DNA from 3 places in the Cedecea davisae genome. Region 1 is predicted to be linked to each of the others. Evidence: predicted binding sites of a transcription regulator. Region 1 holds the regulator's gene; each other region holds the start of a gene.
What was found. Region 1 encodes LexA, which represses DNA repair genes until DNA is damaged. Its sites were predicted from a motif close to TNCTGTATGTACATACAGNA; they were not measured.
Positions count from the first base shown of each region.

Region 2: sbmC (DNA gyrase inhibitor SbmC) is a predicted target of LexA. The motif match lies at 1,330-1,349, and genes of this name have one in related genera.
Region 3: sulA (SOS-induced cell division inhibitor SulA) is a predicted target of LexA. The motif match lies at 1,587-1,606, and genes of this name have one in related genera.

Region 1 is NZ_CP172054.1:4,499,180-4,502,459, forward strand. Features, by position in the region: gene dinF (MATE family efflux transporter DinF) at 1-1,303, opposite strand, end outside; gene lexA (transcriptional repressor LexA) at 1,379-1,987, opposite strand; gene ACG1VR_RS21540 (diacylglycerol kinase) at 2,096-2,464, opposite strand; gene plsB (glycerol-3-phosphate 1-O-acyltransferase PlsB) at 2,596-3,280, shown strand, end outside.
Region 2 is NZ_CP172054.1:1,602,084-1,605,363, forward strand. Features, by position in the region: gene dacD (serine-type D-Ala-D-Ala carboxypeptidase DacD) at 46-1,212, shown strand; gene sbmC (DNA gyrase inhibitor SbmC) at 1,376-1,840, shown strand; gene ACG1VR_RS07955 (VOC family protein) at 1,855-2,289, shown strand; gene ACG1VR_RS07960 (FUSC family protein) at 2,441-3,280, shown strand, end outside.
Region 3 is NZ_CP172054.1:3,231,032-3,234,311, forward strand. Features, by position in the region: gene yccS (YccS family putative transporter) at 1-796, shown strand, start outside; gene ACG1VR_RS15490 (TfoX/Sxy family DNA transformation protein) at 781-1,410, opposite strand; gene sulA (SOS-induced cell division inhibitor SulA) at 1,628-2,137, shown strand; gene ompA (porin OmpA) at 2,495-3,280, shown strand, end outside.

The DNA.
Region 1 (3,280 bases):
TATTACGCCAGTGGCGACGCCAGATAAAACCGAGCGAAAGGCCGCGCAGCGCCAGAAACACCGCCAAAGCCAGCCACAGCGCATGGTTGCCAAAGAGAGGCAGTGTCAGCAAGGTTAGACCAAACCCCAGCGCCGCAACGGCCATGCTGTTACGCATTTCAGCCCCACGCGTAGCGCCGATAAACATTCCGTCCAGCAGGTAACACCAGACGCCAACAACCGGCAGTATGATTTGCCATGGCAGATAGCTATTCGCCAGCTGGCGTAGCTCTGGTAGCGAAGTCAGCATCGAGACTATCTGCTCGCCCGCCACGGCATAAACAGCGGCGAAAGCCAATGCAACCAGCCCGGCCTGCCTGCATGCCGCTCCCCAGACCTCGAGAAGCTGCCCGCGATTACGGGCACCATACGCCTGCCCGGAATGCGCCTCAACGGCATAAGCAAATCCGTCCAGCGCGTAGGCGGTAAAGGTCAGCAGCGTCATCAAAACCGCATTCAACGCGACAATTTCGCCCCCCAGCCGAGCGCCAAAAATGGTCATTGAGGCAAAGCAAACTTGCAGCAGAAGCGAGCGCAGCATGATGTCACGGTTGAGGGCCAGCAGCCTTCGCAGATCTCCTCGCCATGCCATCTTCAGGCATGACCAATCAATACCGCGCAGCTTTAACACCCTGTGTACCATCGCTAAGCCGATGATAAACGTCGCATACTCGGCAATAACGGTCGCCAGTGCGGCCCCCTGCACGTTCATATGCAGGCCCATGACAAGCCAAAGGTCGAGCACGATATTCAGCAGGTTACCCACCACCAGCAAAATAACCGGGGCGCGAGCATACTGCACGCCGAGCAGCCAGCCCAGCAGCACCAGATTAGCCAGCGACGCCGGAGCGCTTAGCCAACGAATTTCAAGAAAACGCCGGGCCTGATAAAGCACCTCTTCGCTGCCGCCGACAATATGCAAAGCAAGACCGATTAGCGGCCCGCGCAGCACCATAATGGCCAAACCGGCGGCCAGCGCCAGTATCAGCGGCTGAAGCAAAGCGCGGGCGAGACGCAGCGGATCGTTAGCGCCAAACGCCTGAGCCGCAAGCCCGGTAGTGCTCATACGCAGAAACAGCAGCAGCATAAACAGGAAACTGGTCGCGGTTGCGCCTATCGCCACGCCGCCCAGATAGGTCGGGCTGTCGAGATGACCAATAACGGCGGTATCAACCAGCCCCAGCAGCGGCACCGTGATATTGGAGAAAATCATGGGAAGCGCAAGACGCCACAGCGCACTATCCGTCGACGAAAAAAATCGCATCAGAGTGACCCAGGAAAATAATGAGGGGGAATAGAGCGGGTGGTACGGCGTGTTACCGCACCACCGAAAGACGTGTTACAGCCATTCGCCGTTGCGGATTACGCCCACGGCCAGACCTTCAATGCTAAAGTTTTGCTCGCGCAGATCGACAACGATAGGCTGAAACTCGCTGTTTTCAGGCAGTAGCTGAACGGTGTTGCCCTGTTTTTTCAGACGTTTAACGGTCACTTCGTCGTCAATACGCGCCACCACAACCTGGCCATTACGTACGTCCTGCGTTTTATGCACCGCCAGCAGGTCACCATCCATAATGCCGATGTCTTTCATCGACATGCCGCTCACGCGCAGCAGGAAGTCGGCATTCGGTTTAAACAACGACGGATCGACCTGATAATGGCCTTCGATATGCTGCTGCGCCAGAAGCGGCTCACCGGCGGCAACGCGCCCGACCAACGGCAGGCCGGTTTCTTCTTCAACCAGCAGGCGAATGCCGCGCGACGCGCCGGAAACAATCTCAATGACCCCTTTGCGGGCCAGCGCTTTGAGATGTTCCTCAGCGGCGTTTGGAGAACGGAACCCCAGACGTTGTGCAATCTCGGCGCGCGTAGGTGGCATGCCGGTTTGGTTGATATGATCCCGAATGAGATCAAACACCTCTTGCTGCCTGGTAGTTAGTGCTTTCATTCCGCCCCCTGGGTGTTTATACAGTTATGCTGTGAGTATATACAGCCCCGGGTGAATTTGAAACCACAAATTAAGCAAAAACCAGCCACTTAACCGATTATGGAAAGCCTATCGCAAATGTGACCAAAGCAGCGTGACCCAGGTGACAACCGCCAGAATAATCGCAATCAGTACGGCGGCAGACCCCATATCTTTGGCGCGCCCGGAAAGTTCGTGGTAGTCGGTGCCTACGCGGTCGACCAATGCCTCGATGGCGCTATTCAGAATTTCAACAATCATCACCAGCACCACGGAGCCAATCAGCAAAATGCGGGTGATCGGGTCAACGTCCAGCCAGCAGGCGATTATAATAGCAATTACCGCGGCCACGCCCTCCTGACGAAATGCAGCTTCGTTTATCCAGGCCGCACGCAGCCCCTTCCACGAGTAGCCTGCAGCCTTAATAATGCGGGTGATGCCGGTGGTATTATTCGCCATTCAAGGAAACCTTTTTAAATATTGAGCGTCAATGCTCATTGAGTCTAAATCGCAGCGCCACAGAAATTCCCCGGAGTTTCTGATATCCTTGCGGCGCATTTGCATTATTAACCTGAGGCTTTACATCATCTATGTCAGGCTGGCCAAGAATTTACTACAAATTACTGAATTTACCATTAAGTGTTCTGGTAAAAAGCAAGTCTATCCCGGCGGACCCACAAACCGAACTCGGTCTGGATCCCTCGCGCCCAATTATGTATGTCCTGCCTTATAACTCGAAGGCAGACCTACTGACCCTGCGCGCCCAATGCCTGGAGCATGACCTGCCCGATCCGCTGGAACCTCTGGAAATTGACGGCGCACTGCTGCCGCGCTACGTGTTTATTCACGGCGGGCCGCGCGTCTTTACTTACTACACGCCAAAAGAAGAGTCGGTAAAACTGTTCCACGATTATCTGGACCTGCACCGCAGCAATCCCGATCTCGATGTACAGATGGTGCCGGTTTCCGTGATGTTTGGCCGCTCACCCGGCCGCGAGAAAGGGGAAGTTAATCCTCCTCTGCGCACGCTAAACGGCGTACAAAAATTCTTTGCCGTTTCGTGGCTGGGTCGCGACAGCTTTGTGCGCTTCTCTCCCCCTGTTTCGCTGCGCCGTATGGCAACCGAACACGGCACTGACAAAATCATCGCCCAGAAGCTGGCTCGCGTCGCGCGTACCCACTTCGCTCGCCAGCGCTTAGCTGCCGTTGGGCCGCGTTTGCCGGTGCGTCAGGACTTGTTTAACAAGCTGCTGGCATCGAAAGCCATTGCACGTG
Region 2 (3,280 bases), 2.1 Mb from region 1:
CCCGTAAAACGAGCCGCTGTAAATTAAGTCTTTGAGGATATTCCGTTGAAAACCCGCCTGCTTGCCGCTCTGAGCTTTGTCTCCCTTTCCGTCAATACCGCATTTGCTGATGATATTTTTGCCCATCAGCCACAGCCGCCGCAGGTTCAGGCCGGGGCATGGGTATTGATGGATTACACCACCGGGCAGGTTTTAACCGCGGGAAATGAACACGTACAGCGCAACCCGGCGAGCCTCACCAAGCTGATGACCGGCTACGTGGTAGACCGCGCTATCGACAGCAAACGCATCACGCCGGACGATATCGTCACCGTGGGTAAAGACGCCTGGGCGAAAGGTAATCCGGTATTTGACGGTTCATCGCTGATGTTTATCAAACCCGGCGACAGAGTGACCGTGCGCGACCTCAGTCGCGGGCTGATTATCGACTCCGGCAACGACGCCTGCGTGGCGCTGGCGGATTATGTGGCCGGCGGTCAGAAGCAGTTTGTTGCCATGATGAACCACTATGTTGAGCAGCTTGGCCTGCATGACACCCATTTTGAAACCGTTCACGGCCTTGATGCGCCCGGCCAGCATAGTTCGGCTTACGACCTGGCGGTGCTCTCCCGCGCCATCATCCACGGCGAGCCTCAGTTCTACCATATGTACAGCGAGCGCAGCCTCACCTGGAACGGCATTACCCAGCAAAACCGCAACGGCCTGCTGTGGGACAAATCCCTTAACGTCGACGGGCTGAAAACCGGCCATACCGAAAGCGCCGGATTTAACATCATCGCCTCCAGCGTGCTGGGCCAGCGCCGCCTGATAGCAGTGATCATGGGCGGCGAAAGCTCAAAAGGGCGTGAGGAGCAGGCGCGTAAGTTGCTGCACTGGGGGCAGGATAACTTCGACACCGTGCAGGTGCTGCAAAAAGGCAAAGCTATCGGCAGCGAGCACATCTGGTATGGCGATAAAGCAAACTTCAGCGTAGGCCCGGATCAGGATGTTTTCCTGGCGTTGCCAAAATCAGAGCTGCCGAACATTAAGGCGAAATATGTGCTGAATAAACAGGACATGGAAGCCCCGCTCGCCGCCAATGCGCCGGTGGGTGAAATTGAACTCTATGATGGCGACAAGCTTATTTCTCACTGGCCGCTGGTTAACCTGACCCCTATAGATAAAGGCGGCGTTTTCTCTCGCCTGGGCGATTTCATCAGCCGCAAGTTCTAACCGGAACCGGACTTCCTGCTAACGGGCTGCGCTAATCACGCGGCCCGTTTTTTTGGCCTAAGCTGATTGCGAAGCTGCTCCCAAAACTGGCAGCTTGTTTGCTCGCTCCAAAAAATATAGTGTATAAATGTACAGTGTATTTATTCATCAGCGTGGAGGCAGTATGACGTTCAAAGTTCAGCAAGTTCCGGCGCGCAAAGTAGCCGGGTTTCATCTGGTGGGGCCGTGGGAAACAACGGTTCCACAGGGCTTCGGTCAACTGGCTCTGTGGGCGAAATCCCACAGCCTGAACGGCGACTGGCTGGCCGTTTATTATGACGACCCGGACGTTGTCCCGGCAGAAAAACTCCGCGTAGACACGGTAATGGGCGTGGCGGATGACTTCGTCCTCCCGCAAAACAGTGAAGGCGTAATTATCACCTCAATTGCCGCGGATACTTATGCCATCGGCCGTGCCGTCGTTGAAAACGACGCATTCCAGCAGGCCTGGGAAAGCTTCTTCGACCAGATCGAAGCCGACGGCGGTTATCGGTTAACCGGCAAGCCATGCTACGAAATCTATCTTAGCGACGGCTCTGCTTCCGGCGTATGGGAAATAGAGATGTATATCCCGGTGGCTAAAGCCTGAGTGAGGTACTGACCATGGTGGATGCGATTGCCGGGCTGAAGGTTTTATTTGTCGCCGGATATGGCCCAATAACGCGAGACGTGGCGGCAAGCTCTGCTTTTTATCAGCAGGCGCTTGGGTTGCCGCTAAAGGCGATGGACGGCAATGAAGATTATCTGGCTACGGAACACGGCGAGCTGGACGGGGTGAAGCACTTTGCCCTCTGGCCGCTCGCCCAGGCCTCTCAGTCATGCTTTGGCCTGGCGTCGTGGCCTGCTGACCAGGCCACGCCGCAAAGCTGGGTGGAATTTGAAGTTGAAGATGTCGGGCATGCAACGGCGGTGCTTAAGCAGGCGGGGTATCAGCTGTTGATTGAAAACCGCCTGGAGCCGTGGGGGCAAACGGTATCTCGCCTGCTCAGCCCGGAAGGGTTGCTGGTGGGCGTCACGGTAACGCCCTGGCTGCGCTAAAGTTCTATAAGGCGGCGTTATGCCGCCTGATTTCTGATATTCAGCAAGGAAATGTGAAATATCGCTCGTAAAAGGCCTGCGGGCGGCGGCTTTATGATCTCGTTTTTGGAAAAACGAGTACAATCGCGTTTTTGTTTCCGGAGAGCCGGGTGTGCGTCCCGACAAATCACTGACCCCGTTTGAGATCCGCATCTACCGTAACTATCGCATCGTGCACGGTGTGCGTATCGCGCTTGCCTTTGTTCTGACTTTCGTTCTGGTTCGCATGCTGCAAATCCCCGAAGGGACCTGGCCGCTTATCACGCTGGTGGTGGTGATGGGGCCTATCTCGTTCTGGGGCAACGTGGTGCCGCGCGCTTTCCAGCGCATTGGCGGAACCATTTTCGGCGCTGCCGTGGGGCTGATAGCCCTGAAGCTGGAACTTTATTCCCTGCCGCTGATGATTATCTGGTGCGGGCTGGCGATGTTCCTGTGCGGCTATCTGGCATTGGGCAAACGCCCGTATCAGGCGCTGCTGATAGGCATCACGCTGTCGGTTGTGGTCGGTGCGCCAGCCGGGGATATGGAAGTGGCGCTCTGGCGCAGCGGCGACGTCATTTTTGGCTCATTGCTGGCGATGCTGTTCACCAGCGTTTACCCGCAGCGCGCCTTCATCCACTGGCGTATCCAGATGGCGAGCTTCGTGCAGGCGCTCGGTAAAATCTACACCGCCGGGTTCTCGCCCAACCTGGTTGAGCGGCCAAGGCTCGAGAAGCCGCTGCAAAAAGTGCTCAACGACGTGGTAAAAATGCGGGCTTTGATTGGTCCGAGCAGCAAAGAAACGCGCATTCAGAAGTCGGTTTTTGAGGCTATTCAGACCATCAACCGCAATTTGGTTTGCACGCTTGAGCTGCAAATCAACGCTTACTGGGCAACCCGCGCCAGCCATTTCCTGATGATTAATGCCCATACGCTGCGCGATACTCAGCAAATGACCCAGCGCACCTTGGGG
Region 3 (3,280 bases), 1.3 Mb from region 1:
TGGGGTTGCCGTCGGCCTGCCGCTGCTTTGGCTGGTTCCTTCTCTTGAAGGTCAGCTGCTGCTGATAGTGATAACCGGCGTGCTGTTCTTTGCTTTTCGCAATGTGCAATATGCCCACGCCACGATGTTTATCACCCTGCTGGTACTGCTGTGCTTTAACCTGCTGGGCGAAGGTTTTGAGGTGGCGCTGCCGCGTGTTATCGATACGCTGCTCGGCTGCGCAATTGCCTGGGCGGCGGTGAGTTTTGTCTGGCCGGACTGGCGGTTCCGCAGGCTGCCGCTGGTGGTGGAGCGCGCTTTCAACGCCAATTGCCGCTATCTGGATGCCATTCTTGAGCAATACCATCAGGGACGAGATAACCGTGTCGAATACCGCATTGCGCGGCGGGATGCACACAATAAAGATGCGGAACTCGCTTCGGTTGTCTCGAATATGTCATCTGAACCGCGAGTTTCGCCGGAGATGCGTGAAGCGGCTTTCCGGCTGCTGTGCCTTAACCATTCTTTTAACAGCTATATTTCCGCGCTGGGGGCGCACCGCGAAAAACTGAACCACGGTGAAACGCTGCTGCTGCTTGATGACGCCGTTTGCTATGTTGACGACGCACTGCATCATCTGCCGGTCGACGAACTGCGCGTTCAGAGCGCTTTGCAGCAGCTTTCTGCCCGCATCGCGCAGCTTGAGGCCCGCCCGGAAACCAAAGAACCGCTGGTGTTGCAGCAAATTGGGCTACTGATTGCTCTGCTACCTGAGATATCTCGTCTTCAGCAGCAAATCACTCACTGCTCGGAATAACGTTGCTGGCGCTGCTCATAGCGGCGCCACCATTCCGTCAACTCTTCACGAACGGCCAGCGGCAGTACCGCCTCATGCACGCCCTGGATCGCGCCGGCCAGCGCCAGCAGCACTTTAATCCCCACCGGTTTCTTAATCTTGCGCAGCCTGAGCCATGACCGCTTGGCACCAAACACGCGCAGAGTATTAAAATCGCCAATACCCACTTCCCGCAGCATAACTTCTATGTTCATCGAGAGGTTAGGCAGATCCTTCAATCTGTGAGAATTGAACTTACGCTGTACATTTTCCCGCCTCGCACTGCTCAGAGACTGAAAAGAAAGCTGGATAAGCTTGTCATGATTGCTCCAAAGTTCTTCATCAACGCGATAGTAGTTAAGTTCAATCGGTAACCCTCTTTTATAAAACATCAGCGTCGGAGCAGATTTTTGGCTGAAATAGTCAGCACATTGCTCGCAGGCACGAAGATAAAGTTCCCCCTCGGAAACCATAGCAAAGATAATGCCTTCGACTGCCAGACTGTAGCCGCCGAACAGCGGACGAAAGCCAATGTCTCCTAACGGAGAAAGGCATTCTTGAGATTTATGGATCCTGACATACGTGACGTCCTTCATGGTTTGTCCTTATATATCAAACAGTAAATTAATGGCCGTGTTACTCGCCTCCCTAATAACAGAAAATAAGTAACGTTATCTGCTATAGCAACGACAATTTGTTTTACGCCGGATCTGCATAAAGAAATTGCGAGACACTTTCCGAAATTTCGGTTGATCTTTGTCCTGACAGGCATTACTGTATATTCATACAGTAACCCATCAGGCGGGACTCACTATGCACTCACAGAACTTACAAACTCACTTTCGTCATGTTGCAGTAGCCGCGCACTCCCCTGCCCGGCCGTTATCTGATAACAGTACACAGGGGTTAATCAGTGAAATGGTCTACAGTGAAGACTGCCCGTGGGTAACGCAGTTTATTCTGCTACCTTTATTGCAGCAGCTAGGGCAACAATCTCGCTGGCAGTTATGGCTTACCCCGCAGCAAAAGCTCAGCCGTGAATGGCTGCAGGCCGCCGGGCTTCCGCTGGCAAAAGTGATGCAGGCAAGCCAGTTAGATCCGCTCTATACCGTAGAGGCGATGGTAAAGGCGCTGCAAACCGGAAATTACAGCGTAGTGATAGGCTGGTTGCCCGAAGAATTAACAGATGAAGAACATTTGAGACTGACCCTCGCCGCTGAAGCTGGCAACGCAATGGGCTTCATTATGCGTCCAACCAGCAGGGGATCATCCGGTTCCAGACCGCGAAATGGCCTAAAAATTCATTCTAGTTTGTATCATTAAGTAAATTTAGGAGAAATCCTGGTATTTTTTCTCCGTGCCATATAATCCGCTGTCATTACTCAAAATTCCCCGTCATACGGCGGATCCACTGGGTTCTTCCATGGAACCCAGTGTTCAAAAAACAGGCCATTCTGTAATAAAATATGTATGCAAGTCGTTTTTTTTCATATGCCTGACGGACTTCACACTTGTAACTTTTCAACTACGTTGTAGACTTTACCTCGCCAGGGTTGCTCTTCATAACACCGATATATCGGTAGAGTAACAATTGAGCATAAACCCGGGCGAAGGATTTAACCCTGGGCTTTAAATTGGTTTAGAGCTCATGGCCTTTTGGATGATAATGAGGCGCAAAAAATGAAAAAGACAGCTATCGCGATTGCAGTGGCACTGGCTGGCTTCGCTACCGTAGCGCAGGCCGCACCGAAAGATAACACCTGGTATGCAGGTGGCAAACTGGGCTGGTCTCAGTTCCACGATACCGGCTGGTATAACAAGGACCTGCAAAACAACGGCGCAACGCATGAAAGCCAACTGGGCGCTGGTGCCTTCGGTGGTTATCAGGTTAACCCGTACGTTGGTTTTGAAATGGGTTACGACTGGCTTGGCCGTATGCCTTACAAAGGCAGCGAAGTTAGCGGTGCTTTCAAAGCACAGGGCGTACAGCTGACCGCTAAACTGGGTTACCCAATCACTGACGATCTGGACGTTTATACTCGTCTGGGTGGTATGGTTTGGCGTGCAGACTCCAAAAACAGCATCGCTGGTAAAGACCACGACACCGGTGTTTCCCCAGTATTCGCTGGTGGTGTTGAGTGGGCTGTTACCCGTGACATCGCTACCCGTCTGGAATACCAGTGGGTTAACAACATCGGCGACGCACAGACTGTAGGTGTTCGTCCGGACAACGGCATGCTGAGCGTAGGTGTTTCCTACCGTTTCGGTCAGCAGGAAGATGCAGCTCCGGTTGTAGCTCCAGCTCCGGCACCAGCTCCAGAAGTACAGACCAAGCACTTCACTCTGAAGTCTGACGTTCTGTTCAACTTCAACAAAGCTACTCTGAAACCAGAAGGCCAGCAGGCCCTGGATCAGCTGTACACCCAGCTGAGCAACCTGGATCCGAAAGACGGTTCCGTAGTTGTT